DNA from 3 places in the Methylobacterium sp. 88A genome. Region 2 is predicted to be linked to each of the others. Evidence: predicted binding sites of a transcription regulator. Region 2 holds the regulator's gene; each other region holds the start of a gene.
What was found. Region 2 encodes LexA, which represses DNA repair genes until DNA is damaged. Its sites were predicted from a motif close to TGTTCNNNNTGTGTTCNG; they were not measured.
Positions count from the first base shown of each region.

Region 1: the regulator LexA is predicted to act here: its motif matches at 3,978-3,995, upstream of A3OM_RS0118235 (2'-5' RNA ligase family protein).
Region 3: the regulator LexA is predicted to act here: its motif matches at 4,470-4,487, upstream of ssb (single-stranded DNA-binding protein).

Region 1 covers NZ_AQVT01000001.1:3,809,373-3,819,129, forward strand. The annotation lists gene A3OM_RS0118215 (ROK family protein) at 65-1,144, shown strand; gene A3OM_RS0118220 (DUF2939 domain-containing protein) at 1,271-1,927, opposite strand; gene A3OM_RS0118225 (RNA pyrophosphohydrolase) at 1,927-2,499, opposite strand; gene A3OM_RS0118230 (phosphatase PAP2 family protein) at 2,620-3,378, opposite strand; gene A3OM_RS0118235 (2'-5' RNA ligase family protein) at 3,414-3,950, opposite strand; gene A3OM_RS0118240 (glutathione S-transferase family protein) at 4,056-5,033, shown strand; gene A3OM_RS0118245 (hypothetical protein) at 5,093-5,569, shown strand; gene A3OM_RS0118250 (co-chaperone YbbN) at 5,740-6,669, shown strand; gene A3OM_RS0118255 (LON peptidase substrate-binding domain-containing protein) at 6,698-7,366, shown strand; gene A3OM_RS0118260 (Trm112 family protein) at 7,391-7,597, shown strand; gene A3OM_RS0118265 (asparaginase) at 7,606-8,595, shown strand; gene A3OM_RS0118270 (hypothetical protein) at 8,909-9,301, shown strand; gene A3OM_RS0118275 (STAS/SEC14 domain-containing protein) at 9,308-9,667, opposite strand; gene A3OM_RS0118280 (primosomal protein N') at 9,719-9,757, opposite strand, start outside.
Region 2 covers NZ_AQVT01000001.1:3,320,016-3,329,772, reverse strand. The annotation lists gene gltA (citrate synthase) at 1-7, opposite strand, end outside; gene gltX (glutamate--tRNA ligase) at 237-1,664, opposite strand; gene A3OM_RS0115950 (ComEC/Rec2 family competence protein) at 1,843-4,104, shown strand; gene lexA (transcriptional repressor LexA) at 4,098-4,835, opposite strand; gene A3OM_RS0115940 (GntR family transcriptional regulator) at 5,252-5,944, opposite strand; gene oxc (oxalyl-CoA decarboxylase) at 6,604-8,343, shown strand; gene frc (formyl-CoA transferase) at 8,435-9,709, shown strand.
Region 3 covers NZ_AQVT01000001.1:1,430,432-1,440,188, forward strand. The annotation lists gene A3OM_RS0106895 (hypothetical protein) at 164-631, shown strand; gene A3OM_RS0106900 (calcium-binding protein) at 1,004-2,671, shown strand; gene A3OM_RS0106905 (DUF4174 domain-containing protein) at 2,839-3,243, opposite strand; gene A3OM_RS0106910 (NADP-dependent oxidoreductase) at 3,423-4,439, shown strand; gene ssb (single-stranded DNA-binding protein) at 4,621-5,178, shown strand; gene A3OM_RS0106920 (HAD-IA family hydrolase) at 5,430-6,122, opposite strand; gene A3OM_RS0106925 (YciI family protein) at 6,250-6,624, shown strand; gene gyrA (DNA gyrase subunit A) at 6,984-9,740, shown strand.

The DNA.
Region 1 (9,757 bases), 490 kb from region 2:
GCGGGCCAGTGCGGCCGGATCTCGACGGTCGGCATTTCCCTCACTCTGAAAGGATTGATCGAGCATGGGCACGGATACGGCAACGCGCGGATCGAGCCTCTCCCACGCGTCGAACGACCTGCCCTCGGTCACCCTCGACGATTACAACATCGAGTTGAAGAACGGCGAGGGCTTCATCGGTGATCGCGTATCGAAGAAGGCCTTCCGCGATCTCGTGGAGGATTGGCGCGAAAAGCTGCGCAAGCTCGGTCCCGACCCGCTCGGCACGAAGCCGAGCCACGATTTCAGCAAGCGGCGCCTCGACGACCTGTTGATCGACGGTGCCCCGCTCGCGGCCGGCGTGGTCTTCGGCGCGATCGAGGAATTCGCGCAGGAGCTCGCCACCGTCGTACGGCGCTTCCTGCGCCAGAAAGGGTGGCGCGATACCCAGAGCATCGTCGTCGGGGGCGGTTTCAGCGACAGCCTTGCCGGACGGCTCGCCATCGACCGCGCCAGCGTGATCCTCCGTGCCGGCGGTCTCAACCTGAACCTCGAACCAATCCGTCACCACCCGGACGAGGCAGGGCTGATCGGGGCCGTCCACTTGGCGCCGTCCTGGATCTTTTCCGGGTACGACAGTCTGCTTGCCGTCGATATCGGGGGCAGCAACATCCGGGCGGGAGTCGTTACGACCAACCTGAAGAAAGCCGCCGACCTGTCGCGCGCAGAGATCTGGCGTTCGGAGCTCTGGCGCCACCGCGACGAGGATCCGGCCCCGAGCCGCGACGAGGCGGTCGACCGCCTGATCGCGATGCTGAACGACCTGATCTCGCGGGCGGAGCGCTCGCGCCTGAAACTCGCGCCCTTCATTGGGGTCGGGTGCCCCGGCGTCATCGCCTCCGACGGGACCATCGAACGCGGTGGCCAGAACCTGCCCGGCGATTGGGAGAGCAGTCGTTTCAACCTTGCCGAACGACTGGTGGAAGCCATTCCCACCATCGGGGATCACGACACCATGGTGCTGATGCACAACGATGCCGTGGTGCAGGGCCTCTCGGCCATGTCGGACATGACGGGCGTCGCGCGATGGGGTGTCCTCACCATCGGCACCGGCCTCGGCAATGCCCGCTTCACCAACCGGCGGCTCCCCGACACGGTGCATTGAGAGGCGGGCCGCGCAACCTTTGGCGCGCGGTCCCCACGGTTTGGAGGGGCTCCCGCGCATCGCGAGCCCGATGTCATCCCCCACTCAAATCTTCGGAGTGTCGCAGGTCGTCGGGTGTAAAGCTGCTCAGGGCGGGGTGGGCGGCGGTACGGCATCCTGGTCCGGATGATTGCGGACGCGGGCCACCTTGCTGGCGATGCGGTTACGCAGGTCGCTCGGTAGTTCGATCTCAACCAGCCGCCAAGACCACCCCCGCAGGCGCAGGCGCAGGCGGAACCGCTGCGACCGCGACGCTTCGGGAGGCACGGCGATGACGAGGGTGCGGAATCCCCGCATCTCCGAGGAGAGGTAGTACGGGATCAGCCGAGAAATCGTGTCGATCCTCAATCCGGCGGGAACGTCGCTCCTATGCTCGGCATCGCCGCCGCGGAGGCCGATATCGAGGGATTGCGGAATACCGTCATCGAGGAGATCGATGACCGACTGTGCCGTCACAAGGGATTCGGTCAGAGGTTCGGCCAGGGCCGCCGCGGCTTCGATCAGCCTCTGTCGATCCCGCGAGAGCTCGACCTCGGCACCGGCCTCGCCCCTCGGCTGAGAGGCGGCGGCCGAGATCTGACGGATCATGGATTGGCGCAGGATGCGGAAGTTGACGTGCCGTTCGACATACCCGACGTCCCGTGCCTGCACCGCCGAGGCCAGATCATAGAGCATCCAGAGCGGCGTCAGCGTGTAGACGAACCACGACAGAATCAGGGAAATGGGGATCCACCACAATCGCATCATCGCGATGGGGCAGCCCTCTGCGCCTGCTCGCTCCACCCGGCAAGGACTGCGAACTGGGCGATCACGGCCTCGTAGACGGGCCGCTTGAACGGCACGATGAGGTCGGCCAACCCGTCCATCTCTTCCCAACGCCAGGCATCGAACTCGGATTTGTGCAAGCCGCCGCCGGGCGAAAGCACGTCGATCTCAGTCTCGTCCCCGACGAGACCGAAAGCGAACCACTTCTGCGTCTGTCCGCGATACCGGCCCTTCCAGGTCTGTTTCAGTACGGCGGGCGGCAGATCGTAGGCGAGCCAGCCGGGTGTCTCCCCGAGGAGTACGACCGAACCGGCCGAGACGTTGGTTTCCTCGTGCAGTTCCCGCAGGGCCGCCGCGAGAGGATCTTCGCCCTCATCGATCCCACCCTGCGGCATCTGCCAGGCGCGGTCTCCTTGGACATGCTCCGGCCCCGCCTCCTGACGGCGACGGCCGATGAAGACGCTCCCCCGGGGAGCGATCAGCATGATGCCGACGCAGGGCCGATACGGCAGGTCGGGTTCGGGCACGGTGAGCTTCATCGGCGGGACCATAGGTCAGGGCAGCGATGGGCCGCAATGCGGCAAGGGGCGGTTCACGATGGGATCGCGTGAAGAGCGTTCCCCTCGCGCCGCCCGCCGGACTCACTCTGCCAACAAAACCTTTGGGCAAGGTCAGCCCGGCGGAGGATCGGGGGACTCGACTTCGCCTCTTCGCTGAAGGATCAGCGCCATGAACCAGCACAGGGAGGCCCAGGCCGCGCCGATACACCAGCCGGCGAGCACGTCGCTCGGCCAGTGCACACCGAGATAGATCCGGCTCACCCCAACGATGAGCGTCATCCCGACACCGAGAAGGAGGATCAGGACCTTCACCGCACGGTTCTGGTCCACACGGGCCAGCAATGTCGCCAGGGTGAGGTAGGCGATGGCCGACATCATCGCGTGGCCGCTGGGGAAGCTCGCGGTGAACACGTCCATGCCGTGGGGGACGAGATCCGGCCGCGGCCGATGGTAGAACATCTTCAGCACCGTCGAGACGAGCAATCCCCCGCCGATGGCGCCCAGCACGAAGGCGGCGATGCGGTGCCGCCGGGTGAGCGCCAGATAGGCGACCGCGCTCAGGGTCACGAAGGTGATGGTGAAGACGCTGCCGAGTCCCGTGATGTCGCGCATCGTCTCCTCGAGCCAGCGGGGCCCGATCGGGTCCGACAGGTCGGCGGGGTTGCGCAGGGCAAGCAGGATCTTGCGGTCGAGCGCTTCGGTGGAGCCCTCCCCGACCTCGTCGGCGAGGAAGAAGAAGGCGTAGCCGAGGAAGCTCACGCCCAGCAGCGCCACGAGGGGGCCGACCTCGTTGAGGCGCAGGCGGAGCCACAGGGCCGTGGCGTGGCTGAACAGCGGATGCTGGAGATAGGTCGGGAGCGGCGCCTTCATGCTGCTGTCTTCGTCATCGGTTCGTCGTCCCTCGATCATCGATGCCGCCCGAAGGCGAAGCGTCCCCGCTGTTGCCACGGCCCGCCAAGGTAGCGCCAGAGGATCAGCCCCGGCGAGGTGAAGCTGAACGGTTCGAAATCACGCTCCAGCGTATGATGCAGGGTGCGGGCGACGTCCGGCGCGACCTTGTTCTGGACGGTGACGTGGGGCCGCCATCCCTGCCGGTCCTGTGCGGTCAGAACATCCGCGTAACGCCGGGCGATCTCGTCTCGAAGCCGGGACAGGGCGTCGGAGGCGAGGGCGAAGGCGACGCCGCGGCCCATGAAGTGAAGTTCGGTGACGGCGACCTCCGCCGGTTCGCGCTCCGCCGTGAGTTCGGAAAGGGTCGCGGCGATCCCCTCCTCATCCAGGCCCGGCAGGTGGTGGAACAGTGTGGCATGGGCCGGGATGACGTTGAGCTTCTTCGGGAAATGCCGCCGTCTCAACCCGTCGAAATGCAAGAAAGTCTCCGGGTCCATCTCCAGGGTAAGGATCAGCGGATCGGCGGTGGGCGCGTCGGGCAAGGTACTCATCGCCGGCAAACCGTGCGGATGCAGACCTGTTCCCGCTATTTTGCTCTTTCCGACAAGCCGCACATGGCTCATCTCGCTATCGGCGGGTCTGGTGGGAGACGACGGATGGGATTGCTGGTCGACGGCACCTGGCAGGATACCTGGTACGACACGAAGGACACCGGCGGCCGGTTCAAGCGAACGGATGCCAAGTTCCGCAACTGGGTCACCGCCGACGGCGAGCCCGGCCCGTCCGGCGAGGGCGGATTTCGCTGGGAGGCCGGCCGCTATCACCTCTACGTCTCGCTTTCCTGCCCCTGGGCGCACCGTGCCCTCATCGTGCGCGCGCTGAAGGGGCTGGAGGAGGCGATCACGGTCTCGGTGGTCGATCCGCATATGGGATCGGAAGGCTGGGTCTTTAGCGATTCACCGGGCGCCACACCCGACACGGTGAACGGCGCGAACCGACTCTACGAGGTCTATCTGAAGGCAGTGCCGGACTTCACCGGTCGCGTCACCGTCCCCGTCCTCTGGGACAAGCAGCGCCGCACTATCGTCTCGAACGAATCGTCCGAGATCATCCGCATGTTGAACGACGCGTTCGGCGGCACCGGACCCGACCTCTATCCGGAAGCCCTGCGCGGCGAGATCGATGCGGTGAACGCCCGCGTCTACGATGCCGTCAACAACGGGGTCTACAAGGCCGGCTTCGCGACGACGCAGGACGCCTACGAAGACGCCTTCGACGCCCTGTTCGCCGAACTCGATTCCCTCGACGAGCGGCTGGGCAAGGCCCGATACCTGTGCGGCGCGACGCTGACCGAGGCCGACATCCGCCTGTTCACCACTCTGGTGCGGTTCGATCCGGTCTATGTCGGGCACTTCAAGTGCAACCTGCGCCGGATCGCTGACTATCCGAACCTCTCGCACTACCTGCGCGACCTCTACACCCTGCCCGGCATCGCCGGCACGGTGAATGTCATCCACATCAAGCAGCACTATTACGGGAGTCATCCGAGCCTGAATCCGACGGGGATCGTGCCGAAAGGTCCAGAGCTCGATCTCGACGCTCCCAACGACAGGGCGTTACGCTTCGGAACATGAGGCCGCGACCTTCGCGACATTGCCCTCGACAGATCCGACCACGGACATACATCAGCGCCATGAAGACACCATCCGCCCTCATCCTGCCCGCCCTCGCCGTCCTTGTCGCCTTGGCAAGTCCTGCGGGCGCCCAGACTGCGATCAAGCTCGAGGGCACATGCGAGAAGCTGATCGTGGCGGGATTGGACGTGACCCAGAACTGCAAGGACACGATGATGAACACCGTGTCCCGCAACCGGACGAGTTTCGACTTCTCCGCCTGGGACGGCCGCTCCCTGAGCTTCAGCGGCAGTGGGGCACAGCAGGAGCGGACGGAGGAAACCGACGCTCTGCAGCCGATCAATCTCGTCGTTCCCGGCGAGAAGACCGACGAGGGCGTGGTTCGCGGACCGCTAGCGGCTGTCGGGTCGTGCAGCTTCAGCAACCCGCAGGAAGGCAAGACCGCGATCACCTGCGAGGCGACCTCGGCCAAGGGACGCTACGAGGCCCGTTTCGTCACGGACGCGAAAACGCCCCCCGGCGCGCCGAAACCCTGAGGCGGTGGTGCTGCGAGACGGCCGAAGCGCTTAGAGGCCGGGATGGTGTGAATAGCCCGAGTACCGCTCTGGTCCAGTTGATCCGGGGCGCCCATCTAGGGCTTGGACGAATCTGATCGGCCACCGGCGGCATCCGTTCCGTCGATCCGAGTGCGAGAGTTGAGGATGGCATGCTGAACGACGTTTCCACCGCCGGGGCGAGCCCCGCCGGCGGTCCCGCAAACCTCATCAAGGACGTCACCACCGCGACGTTTCGCGACGAGGTCATCACTGCCTCCCTGCAGCAGCCAATTCTGGTGGATTTCTGGGCAACATGGTGCGGCCCCTGCAAGCAGCTGACTCCTTTGCTGGAGAAGGCCGTGACCGCCGCCAAGGGCGCCGTCATCCTCGCCAAAGTGAATATCGACGAGAATCCGGCGATCTGGTCGCAGATCAGCCAGCAGCTCGGGCTGCAATCGATCCCGGCCGTCATCGCCATCGACAAGGGACGTCCCGTGGACGGGTTCGTCGGGGCGCTGCCGGAAAGCGAGATCAAGGAATTCATCGCCAGGCTCGCCGGTCCCGCCGGCCCGACGCCGGTGGAGGCGATGATGGCCGAAGCCGAAGCGGCCCTCGGCGAAGGCGACATGGCAGGGGCGTCCGAACTCTATGCCGCCGTCCTCGGGCAGGAGCCGGAGAACCTCGTGGCCCTGGCTGCCCTCGCGAAGATCCAACTCGATTCCGGCGAGGTCGCAAACGCGCGCCAGATTCTCGACATGGCGCCGCCAGCGAAGGCCGGTGACCCGGCTCTGGCGAGCATCCGCGCAGCGGTGGAGCTCGCCGAACAGGCGGCCTCCCTCGGTGATCTCGGCGTGTTCCAGCAGCGCATCGCCGCCGATCCCGCCGATTTCCAGGCCCGGTTCGATTTCGCCCTCGGCCTCAACGGTCTAGGCAAGCGCGACGAGGCGGTGGACGAGCTGATCGAGATCGAGCGGCAGGACAAGACCTGGAACGACGGGGCGGCCCGCAAGCAGCTCCTGACGTTCTTCGAGGCCTGGGGCCTCATGGACAAGGCTTCGATCCGGGGCCGGCGGCGACTGTCGACGCTGGTCTTCGCATGACGCATCAACGCCGGGGCGGAGAGACGCGATGAGCACCCATGCGGGCTACAAGGGACCGGGCGACTGCCCCGGCGTCATCCCGGTCTTCCCCCTGCCCGGCGCGCTGCTCCTGCCCCGTGGACAGATGCCGCTGAACATCTTCGAGCCGCGCTACCTCGCCATGGTGGACGATGCCCTGAGGACCGATCGCGTCATCGGCATGATCCAGCCCGACGTGGAAAGCGGATCGTCGCCAATGACGCCCAAGCTCTTTCGCGTCGGTTGCCTCGGCCGGATCACCCAATTCGCCGAGACCGGCGACGGGCGCTACCTCATCTCGCTTACTGGCATTGCACGGTTCCGCGTCGAAGGCGAACTCGCGACCACCACCCGTTACCGTCGCTGCCAGGTCTCCTACGACGATTTCCTCAGCGACTTCGAACCGCGAGCGGGCGAAGACGCGGTAGACCGCGAAGGCGTCCTCAAGGCACTGAAGGACTTCGTCGAGGTGAACGACCTCAAGGTCGACTGGGCGGGCATAGACGAGGCGCCCAACGAGGCCCTCGTCAACGCGCTCTGCATGATGAGCCCGTTCGGCTCGCGCGAAAAACAGGCGATGCTGGAGGCGGCCGACCTCAAGACCCGCGCTGAAGTCTTGATTGCGGTGACCGAGATGGAGTTGGTGCGCGGATCGGGGTCCGAGCCGACCCTGCAGTGAAGCCGCGACCCGAGGAGAATGACGATGACCGACGAAATCCCCACCGCCGTGGAAGCCACGCGCGTCGACCCCAAGCTCCTCGAACTCCTGGTCTGCCCACTGACCAAGCAGACGCTGGAATACGATTCCGTCCGCCAGGAACTGGTGAGCCGTTCGGCCAAGCTCGCTTACCCGATCCGTGACGGTATCCCGATCATGCTGCCCGAAGAGGCGCGGCCCCTGAACGATTGAGGCGAACGGTGACGGACCTCGTTCTCCCCACCGTCGCCATCGTCGCCACAGGCGGCACCATCGCGATGAAGACCGACCCGGTGACCCATGCACCGGTGCCGGCTTTGTCCGGAGCCGACCTCGCCGCCGCCGCGCCGGGCCTGGAAAAGCTCGCGCGGATCACCGTGACGGAGTTCTCCAACATCCCGAGCGCGGAGATGGGCCCGGACCTGTGGCCCTCGCTGACACGGACCGTCGAGGGATTGCTCGCCGATCCCGAGATCGCCGGAGTCGTGGTGCTGCATGGGACCGACACCCTCGACACCACCGCCTATTTCCTCGATCTGACGCTGCGCAGCGACAAGCCGGTCGTGGTCATCGGCGCGCAGCGCAACGCCTCCGACCGCGACAGTGACGGCGCCCGCAACCTCCTCAATGCGGTACGCCAGATCCTCACGCCCGCCACCGCATCCCTTGGCGTGACGGTGACGCTCAACCACGCGATCAATGCGGCGCGTGACGTGAGGAAGACCCACACCCACAACGTGGAGACCTTCCATTCGGGCGAGACCGGCTATCTCGGCTCCATCGACGAGGATCGCGTGGTGATCCGCCGGGCGCCCTTGCGGCGGCAGACCCTGCCGCTACCCGATCGGCTCGCCAGAATCGCCATCGTGGCGATGTATGCCGGTGCCGATGGCAGTCAGGTCCACCATGCCGTGGAGAGCGGCGCGGAAGGGATCGTGGTGGCCGCCCTCGGCATGGGCAACGTCAATGCCGCGCTCCTCGCCGCGATCAGGTGCGCCATCGCCCAGGGTGTCGTCATCATCATCGCCACGAAACTGGAGAACGGCCGCGCCCTGCCGGTCTACGGCTTCCCTGGCGGCGGGAGCACCCTGAAGGCGGAGGGCGCCGTCTTCGCCGACGACCTGTCGCCGGACAAGGCCCGCGTGCTGGCCCTCCTCACGCTGCCGATCACGCAGGACCGCGACGCGTTGCAGGCCTATTTCGATCGTTAAAACGAGCGTTGATCGGAGGTGCCATCGCTCGACACCGAAGCATTGCCAACATCGAAGCGATACCGGCTCGGCTATAGCTTGCACGCCAATTCATATCGCGCCTGATTTGTACGCCCCCATTCGCCATTTCGCCTTAGCATTCGCCACCATCTGCCTACCATAACGGCGAAGCTTACCTTGGCCGATGCCATAAATTTGCCCTGAGCATCAAAGATCTATACAATCCATCAACTCACAAAACGCATGGTTCCTATCAAGAGCGCCGAAAGGCTGCCCATGGGAATCTGCGAATTGTCTCAACTCAGGGGGAAACATGTCGAAACTCGTGGCTGTGCTGGCGCTCGGAGCCGGACTCTCATCCGCTCATCTTCAACCGGCCGTCAGCCGCGAGGGCGGCAATTTCAATGGCGCGTGGTCCGTCGAGCTCGTAACCGAGACCGGCATCTGCGACAGCCGCTACAGCTACTCGGTCTCGGTGCAGGACGGTCAGGTTCGGCTCATCTCGTCGGCGGACCGGGCTACGATGACAGGTCGCGTGGGCACCGATGGAACGGTGGGGCTCAATGTCTCGAATGGCAGCGCAAACGGCGCGGCCTCCGGCCGGCTCGAGGCCCGTTCTGGCAGTGGAACCTGGAAGGTTTCCCCGCTCTGCTCGGGGCGCTGGACGGCGCGGCGTCAGACCACGCGCACCGCCCAGGCCGAATAGGCTTCCTCAGGCGGCAGCGAGCCAGCTCCGCGCCTCGTCGATATGGGCGCGGTCGAAGGTTTTGATCTTGGCTGGCGAGACCTTGCCGAACGTGTCGGCGACCATGCGCAGCCAGGACGCGTCCGTGACCAAGGCGACGTGACTGACGCCCTTCATCATGGCGAGGCCGAAGCGAACGTCCTTGAAGAAGGCCGCCGGCTCCATGCCCTTGAACTCGCGCACGTCCTCCAGCAGCTTGAGCTTGCCGCCCTTGTCGAGATCGGCCTGCATGGCGGTGATGACGGTGTTCATGTCCTCATCGGTGATCTGGCCGTCGACGACGATTTCGGCCACGTTCGAGTCCGGTGTCTTGGTGTAGGTCAGCACGTGCAGCACTCCTGGTCGGGTCGAACGCACCATGCGAACGTCGGACCAGACTTATAGGAAACTCTGGGGGTCCACGTCGATGGCGACCTT
Region 2 (9,757 bases):
CGCTCATGGAGACGTGGACCCTTTCTTGGCAGAAGGCAGACCTTGGCAGAGGGTAGCGCCGGCCCGAATGGCGACATCCGCCACTTAGGACCGGCGCGCACGAACAGGCTTTTGCTGCAGGTGCTCACACACCTATCGGGTTAGCGGATCGGCACACCGCCTACAACCGATCCCCCTCGCCACTCGGCCGCGCAAGCGAAAACCGGGCCGATCTGTCACCCGTCGAGCGTCTGTGATCAGGTCGAGGATGCCTGATCTCCGAGGCGCCCCAGACACTCCTCGCGTCCGAGCACGGCCATGACGTCGAAGACCGGCGGAGAGGTCGCGCGCCCCGTGAGCGCGGCCCGCAATGGCTGGGCGATCAGGCCGAGCTTGAGCGCGTTTTCCTCGGCAAAGCGGCGCACCGCGCCCTCCGTGCTGGCCGCGTTCCATTCCGGCAGGTCGGCGAGGGCCGGCAGGATCGCCGCGAGACGCTGGCGAGCTTCCTCGCTCAAGAGGGCCTTCGCCTTGTCGTCGAGGCCGAGGGGACGCGACGCGGTGAGGTAATAGGCGCTGTCGAGGAGGTCCACGAGGGTCTTGGCGCGCTCCTTGAGACCGGGCATCGCCGCGCCGAGCTTGGCACGAAGCTCGGGCGACAAGGCGGTGGGCAATCCGCGATCGGGAGCGAGCACCGGAAGGATCGTCTCGATCGCATCGATCAGCACGGCATCGTCCGCCCCGCGAATGTAGAGCCCGTTGAGATTCTCGAGCTTCGCGAAATCGAATCGGGCAGCCGAGCGGCCGATCGACTTCAGCTCGAAGGCGGCGATCATCTCCTCGGTCGAGAACACCTCCTGATCGCCATGGCTCCAGCCCAGGCGGACGAGGTAGTTGCGCAAGGCCGAGGGCAGGTAGCCGAGGTCGCGATAGGCGTCGACACCGAGTGCCCCGTGACGCTTCGATAGTTTGGCGCCGTCAGCCCCGTGGATCAGCGGGATATGCGCCATGATCGGCGCGGACCAGCCGAGCGCGTCGTAGATCTGTCCCTGCCGGGCGGCGTTGGTGAGGTGGTCGTCACCGCGAATCACGTGGGTCACGCCCATGTCGTGATCGTCGACGACGACGGCGAGCATGTAGGTGGGGTTACCGTCGGAGCGCAGCAGGACGAGATCGTCGAGATCCTTGTTGGCCCAGGTCACGCGGCCCTGGACCTGATCTTCCACCACCGTTTCGCCGTCGGACGGAGCGCGTAGGCGGATCACCGGCTTCACGCCGGCCGGTGCCTCGGTCTGATCGCGGTCGCGCCAGCGGCCATCGTAACGCATGGGGCGGCCTTCGGCCCGCGCGGCCTCGCGCATGGCGGTGAGCTCGTCCGGCGTCGCATAGCAGTGATAGGCGTTGCCCGAGGCGAGCAGGCTTTCCGCGACCTGGCGGTGCCGATCCGCGCGGGCGAACTGGTATACGACGTCTCCGTCCCAATCCAGGCCGAGCCAGCGCAACCCTTCGAGGATCGCGTCGATGGCGCCCTGGGTGGAGCGCTCCCGGTCGGTATCCTCGATCCTCAGCAGCATGCGACCGCCGAAATGGCGGGCATAGAGCCAGTTGAAGAGCGCCGTGCGCGCTCCCCCGATATGCAGGTACCCCGTGGGGGAGGGGGCAAAACGCGTAACGACGGGTGACGACATCGGGCGGCTAAACTTGTGCGTGAAGGTGGGAGGGCGGATCGACCGGCCCGGATCGGCGCATGTAGCATGCGTTTGCGGTGACGTTAAGAAAACGTGGCGCCGAGTCGCGAGGCGGAGGCGGTGCCGCTCGTGCGGGCTCTCTCCAAAAGGGTGAGCCCTGAGGGAGACGCAGCGGCAGATGGCCCAGGCCAGCGCGCGAGCAAAGGGCGCGACGTTTGCGGGCCTGGCCCGTCCGCGATCCCCGTCGGCTATGGTAGAGGCGGCAAAACGCTGGTTCGCCGGCGGGCTCGCGGAGGAATCCGAACAGCGCCGCCTGTTTCCCTGGCTCGCCGTCGCATTCGGCCTCGGCATTCTCGTCTGTTTCACCGCCACCCACGGCGAGCCATCGCTGGCGGCACCGCTCCTCGTGGCGCTCGCCCTCTCGGCCGCCGTACCGTTCCTCGGTTCAAGGCCCGTCGCCCTCGCTCTGGTTCTCGGACTCGCCGCGTCCTTCCTCGGCTTCTCGGCCGCTGTGTTGCGCCTGCGGATCGTGGCGGCGCCCGTCCTGGCCCGGACGACCATCGCGCCGCTCACCGGCCTTGTGGAAGCCCTCGACGAGCGGGAGGTCGGTGCGCGGCTCATCGTCCTCGTGGAGAGTTTCGGCACCCTGACGCCGGATCGCCGGCCGACGCGGGTTCGCGTGTCCTACAAAAAGGCGCTCACCCTGAAGCCCGGCGATTACATCTCGGCGACGGCGCGGCTCCTGCCCCCGCCCGAGGCGGCCCGGCCCGGCGGATACGATTTCGCGCGCGATGCCTACTTTCGCGGGATCGGCGCCGTTGGCTCCCTCGTGGGCAAGATCGAGGTGAAGCCTCCGCCGAGACCCTTGCCCTGGCAGGTCTCGCTCGCCGCTGCCGTGGACGATGCGCGCAACGCGCTGACCCGCCGGATCACCGATGCCAATGGCGGGCAGGCCGGCGCGGTGGCCGCGGCCCTGGTGACGGGCAAGCGCGGCCTCATCAATGCCGAGACCAACGATGTCCTGCGCGCGGCGGGGATCTACCACGTGGTCTCGATTTCCGGGCTCCACATGGTACTCGCTGCCGGAGTGGTGTTCTGGCTCGTTCGCGCGCTCCTCGCCCTCGTCCCGGGCCTCGCCCTCATCTGGCCGATCAAGAAGATCGCCGCCGGTTTCGCCATGGTCGGCGTCACCGCCTATTGCGTCTTCTCGGGCTGGGACATCGCCGCCGAGCGATCGCTCATCATGACCCTCGTGATGCTGGGCGCGATCCTCGTAGATCGTCCCGCGCTCAGCATGCGCAACCTCGCCCTGGCCGCGCTGATCGCCCTCGCGCGCGAGCCCGACGGGCTACTCGGCCCGAGCTTCCAAATGTCCTTCGGCGCGGTGGCCGGCCTCATCGCCTGCGCGGGCACGCTCAATCGCTGGATGCCGCCACGCGAAGGCGCCAGCCTCTTGGCCCGCGCATGGCGGTTCCTCGCCGTCGCGGTCCTCGGCACCCTGGCGACGACCATGGTCGCCCAGATCGCGACGGCGCCGTTCGCGACCTATCATTTCCAGACCGTCCAGCCGTTCGGCATCGTCGGCAACGCGCTGACCTTGCCCCTCGTATCTCTGGCGGTGATGCCGGCGGCGGTGCTCGGGATCCTCGCCTACCCCTTTGCCCTCGATCAGCCGGTCTGGTGGGCGATGGGGCTCGCGGTACGGGGGATGCTCACGATCTCCGGGTGGATCAGCGGGTTTGGCCACGCCACCCTCGTCGTGCCGGCCTATGGCAGCACGGCCCTCTGCCTGCTGGCCCTCGCCCTGCTCCTGCTGACACTCCCCGTGTCGGGGCTGCGCTGGATCGGACTCGCTCCGGCCGCCCTCGGCATCGCCCTCGCCGCCACGCCACCGCGCTACGACCTCTATATCGACCGGGAGGGTGGGGGCGCGGCCCTGCGCGACCCTGACGGCCGGCTGGCAATCCTCGGAAACCCGCCCGCCTTCGTCCTCGAACAATGGCTCAAGGCGGACGGCGATTCTCGGAAGGCCGGTGCCGTATCCGCCTCCACGAAAGGCCGTTGCGATGCGGTCGGCTGCACCGCAGGGACGGAGACGCGGCGCATCGTGGCGCTTGTCAAGGACAAGCGGGCCTTTGCCGAGGATTGTGAGAGGGCAAGCATCATCATAGCCCGCCGCGACGCTCCCAAAGGATGCCGCGCCGGCCTCATCGTCGATCGGGCGTTCCTGGCGGAGCGAGGGGCGACGGCCGTTCGCTTCGGGCCGGATGGTCCTGTCGCGACATCGGCACGCGCGCCGAACGTCCGGCCTCCGTGGCGGCGGGTCATGGCCGATGCCTCGCCTGTACCCTCGACACCGGCCGAGACCGCGAAACTACAGGATCCCGAGATCGACGAAGGCGACCCATTGCCGGACACGCCCTCGGACCGGCCTCAGTAGCGGCGGACGAGGCTGACCAGGCGACCCTGGATCTGTACGCGGTCGGGACCCAGCACCCTCGTCTCATAGGCGGGGTTGGCGGCCTCCAGGGCGATGGAGGAACCGCGACGACGCAGGCGTTTCAGAGTGGCTTCCTCATCATCGATCAGGGCCACGATGATGTCCCCCGTATTCGCGGTGTCCTGCTTCTTGATCACCACCAGATCGCCGTCGAGAATACCCGCTTCGATCATCGAATCGCCGCGCACCTCGAGGGCATAATGCTCGCCCCCCGACAGGAGGTCGGGAGACAACGTGACCGAGTGACTTTGGTTCTGGATCGCCGAGATCGGTGTACCGGCCGCGATCCGACCCATGACCGGGATGGTGATGGCCCGTCCGCTCTCGTCCTGAGCCTGGGTCGTAGGCGGACGCATAGATGGCGTCGCCTTGGACCGTCCGCCTTCGACGACGCTGGGCGTAAAGCGGCGGACTTCGCCGGCGGGAGCCGGCTTCGGCGCGGGGGCGCCGGTCAGGCTTTCGGGCATCCGGATCACCTCGATCGCCCTGGCCCTATTCGGCAGGCGCCGCAGGAACCCACGCTCTTCGAGGGCCGTGATCAGCCGGTGAATGCCCGATTTCGACTTGAGATCGAGCGCGTCCTTCATCTCGTCGAACGAGGGCGGGACACCACTCTCCTGCATCCGTTGCTGAATGAATTGGAGAAGATCCAGCTGCTTACGCGTCAACATACAGATCACTCTTCCACTGAAGCCAATGGCCGCGACTAACGCCGCTGAAACAAAACACGAACATGGTAGACGTTCTGGAAGTGTTCTGCAAGGGTTCCGTTAACGCGGTGGTAGAGTTTGTTCCTGGGCGGACATTCGCTGGCATCCCGGCGCCGGAGCCCGGCTGGCGGTTCGCGCCTCGCAAGTCGGCTCCATCCCGACGACATCCCACCCCGCGAGCTGATCGCCTCGGCGTGGTCGTTCAATAGCGACGGTGCCACCGGTCGCTGGCTTCGCCGCAGAATCGGGGATTCGTTTCGATCACTGTGACGGATCGGCGAGCCAATACAGGCGCTTCGATCCGACCGAAGCCGGATGTCCCGTCTCGTTCGCCGACATTGGCGGTCGCAGCGACCAGAAACCGGCGACGATGCCGTTCAGTCGAGATAGTCGCCGTACTTCTCGACATGGCTGGCCAGGCCGAGGCCGTGCTCGCGCACCAGGCGTTCGGCAAGTTCCGCGTCGCGCGCCTCCAGCGCCTTGATGATCGCCACGTGTTCCTTGATCGAGTTGGCGGCACGGTCGCCCTGGCGCATGGCCGTGTTGCGGATGCCGCGAACGTGCATGAGCAGATTGCTGGTGATGTCCTTGATGACGTCGCACTGGCCCAGCGAAATGATCTTCTGGTGGAAGCGGATATTGGCTTCCGAATACTCGTCGAGATGATCCGACGGACGACCCTCGTAGAATTCCGGGAAATGCTCGCGCAGGCAGTGCAACTGCTCGTCTGTGGCTCGCTCGCAGGCGAGGCGAGCGGCCATGCTCTCCAGGGCCGACCAGGCCTGGATCATGCTGACGATCTCCTTCTTCGACTTCTTGATCACGAAGACGCCGCGCCGGGCCTCGAACCGTACGAAACCTTCCTGCTCGAGTACCGTCAGCGCTTCGCGCACCGGGGTGCGGCTCACTCCCAGGTTGAGAGACAGCTTCCTCTCGTCGAGCCTCACCTCCTCGCGCTGATTATAGATGTTCATATTCGTGATTGCTTCCTTGAGCGCGTCGTAGGCCAATGCACGCAAGCTCGAAGTCGCAACGATCGGCTTTACTTGAAACGTATCCGTCTTGACCATTTTCGACACCTAGAATGATTTCAACTCGCACACAGGGTCGAGCACACTTGGTGTGAAGCATGCCAAACCCGCGTTCGAAATACAAGGAACGCTTCGGGGCAAAGAAATCCTTCAACACAAGAATAGTGGCATCTCTTGTCCTAGCAATCCGGAGGACATGCATTCGGTCGTTGGAGCCGCGGCGATGCCGCACTCGCCATCGTCTCGTTCGTTTGAGTGCCGCGCAATCGCTGAAGCCCGACCAAACCGGCAAGATCATGCAAAATGGTTTGACAGTTGGTATTTGGTATGCCACCAATTGTCGAGAGATGCGGAGGGTGATCCGACTGTAAGGCGGCCTGAGCGAGGTCGTGATGAGGCTTCGGCGGATTGGCGGTGGCATCCCAGCACGCTGTCGACGTAGGGACACGCATTATAACGCATTACGTTCCTTAGCCCTTCGGTCGGGAGGTTTACGGACGGTCTTCAAGATAAGCATGAGCTTTCTGCTTGAGGAGGTCATAATTTTTTCGGTCTGACTTAAGAAAAATACGGTTTCGCCGAGACGTGCGGCCGTGGACGCCCCCGCCGCCCCACGATGGGGACGTCACCTCATCGGCTCGTCTGCCCAGCGGGTCGCAAATCATAACAAAACAGCAAAGAACCAGGGAGAGAACACGATGTCCGCTTTGGCCCAGAGAATCGCTGTCGACGTTTCGGCGGAGCCTGAGCTCACCGATGGCTTTCATCTCGTCATCGATGCGTTGAAGCTCAACGATATTCATACGATCTACGGTGTTCCCGGTATTCCGATCACCGATCTCGGTCGTCTTGCCCAGGCTGCGGGCATGCGTGTCATCTCCTTCCGCCATGAGCAGCATGCCGGCAATGCGGCCGCCATCGCGGGCTTCCTCACGAAGAAGCCCGGCATCTGCCTCACGGTTTCGGCCCCCGGCTTCCTCAACGGTCTGACGGCGCTCGCCAACGCCACCACCAATTGCTTCCCGATGATCCTCATCTCCGGCTCGTCCGAGCGCGAGATCGTCGACCTGCAGCAGGGCGATTACGAAGAAATGGACCAGCTCGCCATCGCCAAGCCCCTCTGCAAAGCCGCCTTCCGCGTGCTTCATGCCGCCGATATCGGCATCGCCGTCGCCCGTGCCATCCGTGCGGCTGTGTCCGGCCGACCCGGCGGTGTCTATCTCGATCTGCCCGCCAAACTGTTCAGCCAGGTGATGGAGGCCGAGGCCGGCGCCAAATCCCTGGTCAAGGTCATCGATGCGGCCCCGGCCCAGCTGCCGGCCCCCTCGGCGATCAAGCGCGCACTCGATGTCCTGAAGAGCGCCAAACGCCCCCTCATCGTTCTCGGCAAGGGGGCAGCTTATGCGCAGGCCGATGACGAGGTCCGGGCTCTCGTGGAAACCAGTGGCATCCCCTACGTGCCCATGAGCATGGCCAAGGGCCTCCTGCCCGACACCCATCCACAATCGGCGGGTGCCGCCCGTTCGCTCGTCCTCAAGGAGGCCGACGTCGTCCTGCTGGTGGGCGCGCGTCTCAACTGGCTGCTCTCCCACGGCAAGGGCAAGACCTGGGGCGCCCCCGGCTCCAAGAAGTTCATCCAGATCGACATCGAGCCGAAAGAGATGGACTCCAATGTCGAGATCGTGGCCCCCATCGTCGGTGATATCGGCTCCTGCGTCTCAGCGCTCCTCGACGGCATGAAGGGTGACTGGCAGGCCCCGCCGACATCCTGGACCGATGCCATCTCCGCCAAGAAGGAGGAGAACCTCGCCAAGATGGCGTCGAAGCTGCGCAAGAACTCGACGCCGATGGACTTCCACGGCGCGCTCGGCGCACTGAAGACCATCATCGCCGAGCGGCCCGACGCAATCCTCGTCAACGAGGGCGCCAATACCCTCGATCTGGCGCGTGGCATCATCGACATGTACCAGCCGCGCAAGCGTCTCGATGTCGGCACCTGGGGCATCATGGGGATCGGCATGGGCTTCGCCATCGCCGCCGCCGTGGAAACGGGCAAGCCCGTCCTCGCCGTCGAGGGCGACAGCGCCTTCGGCTTCTCCGGCATGGAGGTGGAGACCATCTGCCGTTACAACCTGCCGGTCTGCATCGTCGTGTTCAACAACAACGGCATCTATCGCGGCACCGATACGGACCCGACCGGCCGCGACCCCGGCACGACCGTCTTCGTCCGGGATTCCCGTTACGACAAGATGATGGAAGCCTTCGGCGGCGACGGCGTCAACGCGACCACGCCGGACGAGCTCTCCCAGGCCGTCAACGCCGCGATGGACTCGGGCCGCCCGACCCTCATCAACGCGGTGATCGACCCCGAAGCCGGCACCGAGAGCGGCAATATCGGCAGCCTCAACCCGCAGAGCGCAGTGAAAAAGAAGAAGTAGGCCATCGGTCCATCCGGCCGCTCCCGCGTCAGCGACGCTGGGGCGGTCGGTGCCCATATCCGCCGAACGCCCTTCAACGCGGAAGAGTCCTATGAATGCCCTCGAAGGCGTGAAGATCCTCGACTTCACCCATGTCCAATCCGGCCCGACCTGTACCCAGCTCCTGGCCTGGTTCGGCGCGGACGTGATCAAGGTCGAGCGTCCGGGCGTTGGCGACGCGACACGCCAGCAGCTTCAGGATATTCCCGATGTGGACAGCCTCTATTTCACGATGCTGAACCACAACAAGCGGTCGATCACCCTCGACACCAAGAACCCGAAGGGGATCGAGGTGATGTGGCGTCTGGTGAAGGAGTGCGACGTTCTCGTGGAGAACTTCGCGCCCGGCGCTCTCGCCCGGATGGGCCTGACCTGGGAGGCGATCCACCAAGCCAACCCCCGCATGATCCTCGCCTCGGTCAAGGGGTTCGGACCGGGAGCTTACGAGAATTGCAAGGTCTACGAGAACGTAGCCCAATGCGTGGGAGGTGCCGCCTCCACCACCGGGTTCCGCACCGATATCCCGATGGTATCCGGCGCTCAGATCGGAGATTCCGGCACCGGCCTTCATCTAGCCCTCGGCATCGTCACGGCGCTCTATCAGCGGACCCATTCGGGCCTTGGTCAGAGGGTCGATTGCGCCATGCAGGATGGCGTCCTCAACCTCTGCCGGGTCAAGCTGCGCGACCAGCAGCGACTGGAGCGCGGTCCGCTCGAGGAATACAGCCAGTACGGGGAGGGGATCGGTTTCGGCGATTCCGTGCCGCGCGCGGGCAACGATTCCGGTGGCGGGCAGCCGGGTCGTATCCTGAAGTGCAAGGGATGGGAGACCGATCCCAACGCCTACATCTACTTCATCGCACAAGGCGCGGTCTGGGAGCCGATCTGCGACGTCATCGGCGAGCCGACCTGGAAGACCCATCCCGATTACGCGACGCCGAAAGCGCGCCTGCCGCATCTGAACGAAATCTTCACGCGGGTCGAAGCCTGGACGATGTCGAAGACCAAGTTCGAGGCGATGGAAACGCTTAACGCGCTTCACGTCCCCTGCGGCCCGATCCTTTCGATGAAGGAGATCGCGGAGGACGAGTCGCTGCGAAAATCCGGCACGGTGGTCGAGGTCGACCATCCGGAGCGTGGGAAATACTTGACCGTGGGAAACCCGATCCGACTTTCGGCGAGTCAGGTCGAGGTCAAGCGCTCGCCCCTGCTGGGCGAGCATACCGACGAGATCCTGCGCGACGTCCTCGGCTATTCCGAGAACGACAGGCTCAAGATCTCGGAATCAGGGGCGATCGGCGCAGTCCAGAGGATCGCCGCCGAATGATCTGCTCCTGAACGAAGCGCGAGCCGATTGTCTCAACATCCCGACTCG
Region 3 (9,757 bases), 1.9 Mb from region 2:
TCCTCGCCCGAAACGGGAGGCGTTTTCAAGGCGTGCCGACCGCCGCTCTCACCGACCTGTGATCGGCCCAACGCGTGCGGGACAAAATGTGCCATGAACTGTTCATGGACCCTGGGTGTTCTATAACCACTGGGGACAAGAACCTGTCTTTGGAGACAAGACGATGAAACGCATTGTTCTGGCAGCGACCGCGATGGTCGGCGCTCTGGCGATGATCCCGGCGACGGCGGAAGCCCGCGGCGGCTGGGGTGGTGGTCACGGTGGTTGGCATGGCGGCCATGGTGGCTGGGGTGGACACGCCGGCGGTTTCCGCGGCTATGGAGGCGGTTTCCGTAGCGCGGGCTTCCGCGGCTATGGCGGCGGCTGGGGTGGACATCGCGGCTACGGCTGGCGCGGCGGTTACGGCCGCGGCTACGGTTACGGCCTCGGCGGTCTCGGCCTCGGTGTCGGCCTCGGCCTCGCCGCCGGCGGACTCTATGGCGGCTACGGTGGCTATGGCGGATACCCGGCCTATGGCTACGGCTATGCTCCTGCCGCCTACGGCGGATACGGTGGTGAATGCTACACCGTCCCGCGCACCCGCTGGACTCCCTACGGACCTCGCCGGATCCTGGTCGAGCGCTGCTACTGAACGGTTCCGCTCGATCCTGAGTATCAACAATGATCGGAAGGGGCCGCCTCAAGCGGCCTCTTTCTGTTTCTACGGTATCGCCGTTATCGGGGTCACAATGTTCACCCGACGATGCCCACGTGATTCCCGTGACGGACCATGCCTTCGTCGACGCGAGGGTTTGAGACGATGTGACGTCGACGCTATAGTCGCGGAACATCGCAGGCCGCCCTGCGAGCCTATCCCCCAGATGAGTGATGTGACCGTCCGTTTACCCTGGTAACGCTCACGCTGCCGACCGATGCAGTTCACCGTCGCGACATGTCCGGGGGATCCTTCGGCAGTCGGCAACAGCGGCGATCAGAGGTTGGCTTTGGGAAAAGGGGCGGGGCGATGGGCACACGATACGTCAGCGACAACATTGCCGCGGAGGCTGTCGGTGCGGCCGGTATCGAACTGTCGCCGGTTGCGACCGAACTGACCGATGTCGTCGTCCTCGACGGCATGATCACGTCGAGCTACGCCGAAGGCATACGCGGCCTCGGCAGCGACCACGACGTCATGCACAGAGGGTGGATCATTGCCGACACCGACGGGGTTCGCCTCGGCGACAACAGGGCCGTCGATCACGATCAGCGCGTCTGGATCTATTCCGGCGCCGAGATCGACGCCGTGAACGGAGCCGGCGTTTCGGTCACGGCCTATTCCAGCCTCGTCTACAACGACGGCGACATCGAAGGCCACCGGTACGGCATCCTCATGTCGGGCGTTTCGAAGGCGACCAAATCTACCATCGAGAACAAGGGCGACATCCTCGCCACGGATTACGGGATAGCTCATTCCCTTGCGGGGGGCGATACCGAAGGCCTAGTCGTAAAGAACACGGGCTCCATTGAGGGCAAGCAGTTCAGCTTCTATGGCGGCGACAACAACGTTGCCGCAGACCGGATCGTGAACAAGGGGACGATGATTGGTGACATCGCCCTGGGCGGCGGCAATGACGTCTACGAAGGACGCGATGGCAAGACGGTCGAGAGCATCGTCTACGGCGGCATTGGAGACGATCGTCTCTACGGGAGCCGGGATGAGGACACGTTCCACGGTGGAGACGGAAACGACTACCTCGATGGCGGTGCGGGCTCGGACCTCCTCGTCGGCGGCACGGGCGACGACACCTACGTGATCAGCATACCCGTCTACGAAAATAGAACCGATCCCGTTACCGGGGAGGTCATCCTTGCATTTTACGGCGATACCCTCGTCGAGGGCAGGAACGGCGGCATTGATACGATCCGGTCGAACATGAATGGCGATCTGGGCACGTTCGACAACATCGAGAACTTCGTCCTTACGGTGATCGCAAGAGGCGTGAGCTCGAGTATCGCCGGCAATGCACTGGCGAACAGCCTGACCGGCAACGACGATGCCAATGTAATCGATGGCCGCGCGGGCGCCGACGTGATGATCGGCCTCGGGGGCAACGATTCCTACACGGTCGATTCGACCGGCGACAAAGTCGTGGAGGCGACCAACGGCGGGACAGATTTGGTGACGTCGGCGGTAACCTTCTCCCTCGCCGGTCTGCAGATCGAGAAACTGACATTGGCCGGCATCGACAACATCAACGCGACCGGAAACTCGTTGGACAACTACATCGTGGGGAACGCCGGCAACAACATCATCAATGGGGGGGCGGGCTCCGATACGATCATTCTTTCAGGATCGGTGACGGATTCCGATACGATCGTGTTCAGCACCCTGCCGACGGCAACCAACATCGACTCAATCCTAGGCTTTCAAAGTCTTGCAGGAGCAGCGGGTGACGTCATTCACTTGGACGGCGACGTGTTCAATACCCTTCCAAAGGGGCAAGTTTCCGCCAGTACGTTTCAGATCGGGTCGAGCACGACAGCCGCCACCGCTGACATACGGCTGATCTACTCCACCAGCACGCGAACCTTGTACTACGACAAGGATGGGAGCGGCGCCGAGTCGGCAGTTGTGATCTCAAGCTTCAGCGGGGCCAGCCCCCTCCTGACGGACGATGTCTTCGTCATCTGACCTGAGTTGAACGACGGCCGGGGGCTGCAATCATCCGCAGACCGGATCGGGACACCATGCCGTCCCGATCCGCTTTCGCCGTGTCGATGCATCGACGAACAGACGTCTTCGCGCGAGTGAAGCAACCACGTCGCCCGTCCTGTCCTGAGCGTTTCATTGATCGGCCCTCACCGCCGGCCCTTCTCATCCCTCCGCATTGGCATGGCATCGATCATCGAGAACAGGCGGGTCGAAGGGATCGGTGCGGCCTCGGTGAGCTTCGCCTCGCCGTCCTTGCCCACCAGAACGACGCGGAAATCCCCCGCGCCGATTCCGAACCGATGACGGATGCGGTCCGCCTCGGCACCGGTCCCGATCGCTTCCACCAGAACGAGGTCGCGCTCGGCGTAATCCGCGCGTCTCACCCGCGCCTCGCGCCTCTGCGCCTCGACGCGCGGATCTCCGCCTTCCGGGGCCACGATGACGAGCACCCGCGACTTCCAGCGATGGGCGGCGAGGGGGTCGTCGGCCGAAGCCGGCGCTGCGAAGCCGGACATCGCGGCGATGGCGGCGAGGGGGAGCATGCGGGTCATCGAGACGGTCCTATCGGGACGGAGCGGGGGAGAAATCCTTGCGCGTCAACGCCGCTCGGCGCAGGCGGTGCCTCGGCCTCGTTGCTGGAACACCGGCGCCCGATCGGCCTTGTCGAGATGTCCCCTGAGACTGGAACGCCCGTCCAGAAGATCCTTCAACCCAACCGGAGCGTCAGATCATGGTCGCTATGAACCGCAGCATCGTCCTCGCCTCCCGCCCGCACGGAGAGCCGACGGCCGCGCATTTCCGGCTCGAGGAGAACCGCACCCCGACGCCGGGGGAGGGCGAAGTGCTGCTCCGCAACCGTCTCCTCTCCCTCGATCCCTACATGCGCGGACGGATGAGCGCGGCGAAATCCTATGCCGAACCCGTCGCCATCGGCGCGCCCATGGTCGGGGCCACCGTGTCGGAGGTCGCAGCCTCGCGGCATCCGGATTTCCATGAGGGCGACGTGGTCACCGGCTTCGGGGGCTGGCAGGACTTTGCCGTCTCCGATGGCCGTGGCCTGCGCAAGCTCGATCCCGAGGCGGCGCCGGTCAGCACGGCGCTCGGCGTCCTCGGAATGCCGGGCATGACCGCCTATACCGGCCTCCTCACCATCGGCCAGCCGAAGGCGGGGGAGACCGTGGTGGTCGCCGCCGCCGCCGGGCCGGTGGGCTCCCTCGTCGGCCAGATCGCGAAGCTGAAGGGCGCGCGCGCCGTCGGCATCGCGGGCGGCCCGGAGAAATGCGCCTACCTCACCGACGTGCTCGGTTTCGACGCGGCCGTCGACCATCGCACCGACGACCTGCCCGGCGCGCTCGCCGCCGCCTGTCCCGGCGGGATCGACGTGTATTTCGAGAATGTCGGCGGCCCTGTCTTCGACGCCGTGCTGCCCCTCCTCAACGACTTCGCCCGCATCCCCGTCTGCGGCCTCGTCTCGGGCTACAATCTCACCGAATTGCCGCCGGGACCGGACCGCAGCCCCGTCGTCATGCGCGCCATCCTGACCAAGCGCCTGACCCTGCGCGGTTTCATCGTGTGGGATTTCGCGGACCAGGAGGAGGAGTTCCTGAGCGAGGTCGGAACCTGGCTGCGGGATGGACGCATCCAGCACCGGGAAGACATCGTCGACGGACTGGAGGCGGCGCCGGAGGCCTTCATCGGGCTGCTGAAGGGCCGGAATTTCGGCAAGATGCTTGTGCGGATCGCGTGACGGCCAGGCGCGGGATCCTTGCGCGTCAAAACGAACAAAGATAGAACATGGGCCTGTGATCGGTGGGGACAAATTCGCCCTCCCGATTGCGGGCCGCCTGTCCGAAGTTCATGAAGGGCGAGCGGGACGGAGGGCGTGTGAGGCCCTTTCCGTCAGTGAGATCGATCGAGAGGAGAGCGGCATGGCCGGCAGCGTCAACAAGGTGATTTTGGTGGGCAATCTCGGGCGCGATCCCGAGACCCGGCGCCTCGCCTCCGGCGATCCCGTGGTCAACCTGCGCATCGCCACGTCCGAATCCTGGAAGGACAAGGCCTCGGGCGAGCGCAAGGAGAAGACCGAGTGGCACTCGGTGGTGATCTATAACGAGAACCTCGCCCGCGTGGCCGAGCAGTATCTGCGCAAGGGCTCGAAGGTCTATATCGAGGGCCAGCTCCAGACCCGGAAATGGGCGGACCAGTCCGGCGTCGAGAAATACACCACCGAGGTGGTGCTCCAGCGTTTCCGCGGTGAACTCACGCTCCTCGACGGTCGCAGCGGCGGCGGCGGAGAGATGGGCGCCGACGACGAGGGCGGCGGCCAGATCAGCCGCGGCGGCGATTACGGCGGCGGCCGTGGCGGGGACCGGGGTGGCGATCGCGGCGGGGAATACGGCGGCGGCCGTTCCTCGGGCGGCGAGCGTCGGCCGGCGGCGGCTTCGTCGAAGCCCAATTACGACCTCGACGACGATATCCCGTTCTAGGGATCTGCCGCTCCCGTCATCGGCATCCGACAGACGGGAAGCATTGTGTATCGGCCTCCACCAAGTCCGCTCACGGCTACGATAGTCACATATCTCGCGGACAGCGCGGGTCCCCTCTCCTGGAAGGAGAGGGCGTGCCGTTGCGCCTCATATCGCCCCCTCGTGAACCGAGGAACAGACGTCGAGCAGATGGGTGACTCCAGCAGCCGCTCATGGAGAGGACGGACGGGCTCCCTAATAGAGAACAGGCATCAGGCGTCGGGTTGCGACGGCGCGAGCCGCGCCATCGCCGATGCGACCTCCAGCAGGGTCTCCCCGGTCAGGTCCGGCGGCTCAAGTGCAGGGGAATACGGCACACCCCGAGCGACGTAGCCTGTCTTGAGGCCGGCGATCCTGGCGCCGTGGAGGTCCCAGGGGTGGGTTGCGATCATCGCCATGTCACCCGGAGAGAGGGCGGCGGCCCGCGTGGCGTGGCAATAGACCTCGGCGCGCGGCTTCGACAGCTTCACCTCCTCCACGGACAGAACCCGCTCCACGAGACCTTCCATGCCTGCCGCGCGGAGCAGTCCCGTCGTGGTGGCGGCCGCGCCGTTGCTCAGGGCGAAGACCCGGATGCCGGAATCGGCCAGAACCTCGAATGCCGCCTTGGCGTCCTCGTGCGGCGGAAGAGCCTTCATCATGCCGAGTACCGCATTCCTGTCCTCCGGCGAGGCGGAGAGGCCGTGCATGGCGAGCACCTCGTCCAGGCACCCCGACAGGACGGACTGGAACGGCGCGAAGGTGCCGGTGGCCGCCAGGGCGAACATGTCCCGCAGGCCGGCGGTGTAGAGGAAGTCCAGGGCGAGGGGCGGCAGGCCCATCGCCACCAGGGCGGGCCGCATCGGCTCCATGCTGAACACCGTACCGATGATGTCGAAAGCGACGGCTTTCGGGCGATTGAGCATGACGGTGCCCCTGTGGATCGATGCGGCGGGATCGATGATCTCGGGTAACCGGCCCAGCGGTCGGTGAGTTCACACGAACCACGTCTTCGTGCTTCCCTGGGCGCGATCGAGCAGGGGAGGCGAATCGATGCGCGTCATGGTTCTGGTCAAGGCGACCGCGGACAGCGAGGCGGGGATCATGCCCTCCCTCGACCTGCTCACCGCCATGGGCGAGTTCAACATGGAACTCGCCAAGGCGGGCATCCTCCTCGCCGGCGAGGGCCTGCACCCCTCCGCCAAGGGCAAGCAGGTTGCCTTAGACGGCGCCTCCCGCACCGTCAGCGACGGCCCCTTCGCCGAGACCGGGGAACTCGTCGCCGGCTTCTGGCTCTGGCAGGTGAAGGACATGGCGGAAGCGCTGGACTGGGTGAAGCGCTGTCCCAACCCGATGCCCGGCCCGAGCGAGATCGAGATCCGGCCGCTCTACGAGATGTCCGATTTTGCGGGCGCCGCGGCGGGGTGAGGGGCACGAGGCTCCGACCCCACCATTCTGGGCCACCTCGCGACACGCCGACAGCCCCCCGGATCGGGTTCCGCCGAGCCTCCACCCATCCGGGGAAGAGGCCTGGAAACGACGAGCGCTCATCCGCTGAAATCGGCATCGCAAGCGCTTGCGACGCATGGGCTTTGTCGATGTGGTCGCGACATGTCCGGCGGTGGCGTAGCGACACCGGATGGCGTATGACGGACGTCCGAGCCAGGACGTGACGCGGCCGGCCTTTTCGAGGTCACGCGGAACGTCCCGCCCCCCACTTTCCGTAGCGCCCGTCGCTCCACGCGGACCCGGCCCGCCGGGACCGTCACAGGCAGAGATCGAAGACCTTGGCAGAGAAAGACGATACCGGCGCCGGCGCGACGCCGCCCGCCTCGGACATCAAGCCCGTTTCCATCACCGACGAGATGCGCCGCTCCTATCTCGATTACGCCATGAGCGTGATCGTGAGCCGGGCTTTGCCCGACGCGCGGGACGGCCTGAAGCCGGTGCACCGGCGCATCCTCTACTCGGCCTATGAGAGCGGGCACCTGCCCGAGCGGAAATACGTCAAGTCGGCCCGCATCGTCGGTGACGTGATCGGTCTCTACCATCCGCATGGCGACCAATCGATCTACGACGCCTTGGTCCGCATGGCCCAGGACTTCTCGATGCGGCTCATGCTCATCGACGGGCAGGGCAATTTCGGCTCCGTGGACGGCGATCCGCCGGCGGCCATGCGCTACACCGAGTCGCGTCTGGCCAAGCCCGCCAACGCGCTGCTCGCCGACATCGACAAGAACACCGTCGACTTCCAGCCGAACTACGACGAGTCGCGCGAGGAGCCGAAGGTTCTGCCGGCGCGCTTCCCGAACCTCCTCGTCAACGGAGCGGGCGGCATCGCGGTGGGCATGGCCACCAACATCCCGCCGCACAATCTCGGCGAACTCATCGACGCCTGCATCGCCCTCATCGACGATCCGGGCCTTACCATCGAGCAGCTGACCGAATACGTCCCCGGCCCCGACTTCCCCACCGGCGGCTCGATCCTCGGCCGCGCCGGCGTGCGGCAGGCCTACGCCACGGGCCGCGGCTCGGTCATCATGCGGGCGAAGTCCCATGTGGAGGAGCTGCGCAAGGAGCGCGAGGCGCTGATCTTCACCGAGATCCCGTATCAGGTGAACAAGGCGACGCTCATGGAGAAGATCGCCGAGCTGGTGAAGGAGAAGCGCGTCGAGGGCATCTCCGACCTGCGCGACGAATCCGACCGCGACGGCATGCGCATCGTCATCGAGATCAAGCGCGATTCGATGGCCGACGTGGTGCTGAACCAGCTCTACCGCTTCACGCCGCTGCAATCCTCGTTCGGCTGCAACATGGTGGCGCTGAACGGCGGCCGCCCCGAATTGATGAACCTGAAGGACCTGCTCACGGCCTTCGTGGATTTTCGCGAGGAAGTCGTCTCGCGGCGGACCAAGTTCCTCCTCGGCAAGGCCCGCGAGCGCGCCCACGTGTTGTGCGGTCTCGCCATCGCGGTGGCCAATATCGACGAGGTCATCCGCCTCATCCGCACCTCGCCCGATCCGAACACCGCCCGCGAGGCGCTGATGGGCCGCCTCTGGCCGGCCCTCGACATCGCGCCGCTCATCGCCCTGGTGGACGATCCGCGCCACCGCGTGGACGAGAACGGCAATTACCGTCTCTCGGAAATCCAGGCCCGCGCCATCCTCGACCTGCGCCTGCAGCGACTCACGGCTCTGGGACGAGACGAGATCGGCGACGAGCTCCAGAAGCTCGCCGACGAGATCGCCGACTACCTCGACATCCTGCGCTCGCGCCTGCGCATCATGACCATCGTCAAGGACGAGCTGCGCGAAGTCCGCGAGGCCTACGCGACGCCGCGCAAGACCATGATCCTCGACTGGGATTCCAACGTCGAGGACGAGGACCTGATCCAGCGCGAGGACATGGTCGTCACCGTGTCCCATGCCGGCTACGTCAAGCGCGTGCCGCTCTCGACCTATCGGGCCCAGCGCAGGGGCGGCAAGGGCCGCTCCGGCATGTCCACCCGCGACGAGGATTTCGTCACCCGCCTGTTCGTGGCCAGCACCCACACGCCGGTCCTGTTCTTCTCGAACCAAGGGCAGGTCTACAAGGAGAAGGTCTGGCGCCTGCCGATGGCCGCGCCCAACGCGCGCGGCAAGGCGCTCGTCAACATCCTCGCCATGGATGCGGGCACGGAGCGCATCACCACGATCATGCCGCTGCCCGAGGACGAAGCGTCCTGGGAGACGCTCGACGTCATGTTCGCCACCGCCAGCGGCGGCGTGAGGCGCAACAAGCTCTCGGACTTCGTGCAGGTGAACCGCGCCGGCAAGATCGCCATGAAGCTCGATGAAGGCGACCACATCGTCCACGTGGAGATCTGCCGCGCGGATCAGAACGTCCTGCTCACCACACAGGCCGGCCAGTGCATCCGCTTCCCGGTGGAAGATGTCCGCGTCTTCAAGGGCCGCGATTCCACCGGCGTGCGCGGCATCAGCCTGGCGCAGGACGACCGCGTCATCTCGATGACGATCCTCAACAGCTTCGATGCGACGCCCGAGGAGCGGGGCGCCTTCCTGAAGATGCAGCGGGCCGTGATCGGCGACACCGAGGGCGGCGATGCCGATTCCGAGGACATCGCCACCGATGCGCCGCTTCTCTCCCAGGAGCGCTACGCCGAAATGGGCGCGGCCCAGCAATTCGTGCTCACCCTCTCCGAGCGCGGCTTCGGTAAGCGCAGCTCGTCCTTCGAGTATCGGATCTCGGGTCGCGGCGGCAAAGGCATCACCGCCATGCGGGTCAACCCGCGCAACGGCAACCTCGTCGCGTCTTTCCCGGTCCAGCCCTCCGACCAGATCATGCTGGTGACCAATGCCGGACAACTCATCCGTGTGCCGGTGGACGATATCCGCATCGTCGGCCGCGCCTCGCAGGGTGTCACGGTGTTCAACACCGAGAAAACCGAGCGCGTGGTCTCGGTCGAGCATATCGAGGGTGAAGGCGAAGGTGAGGACGATGCCGGAGAGGTGACGGCAATCGATCCCACGGGAGACGCCCCCTGAAAGAGGCCTTATTCCAA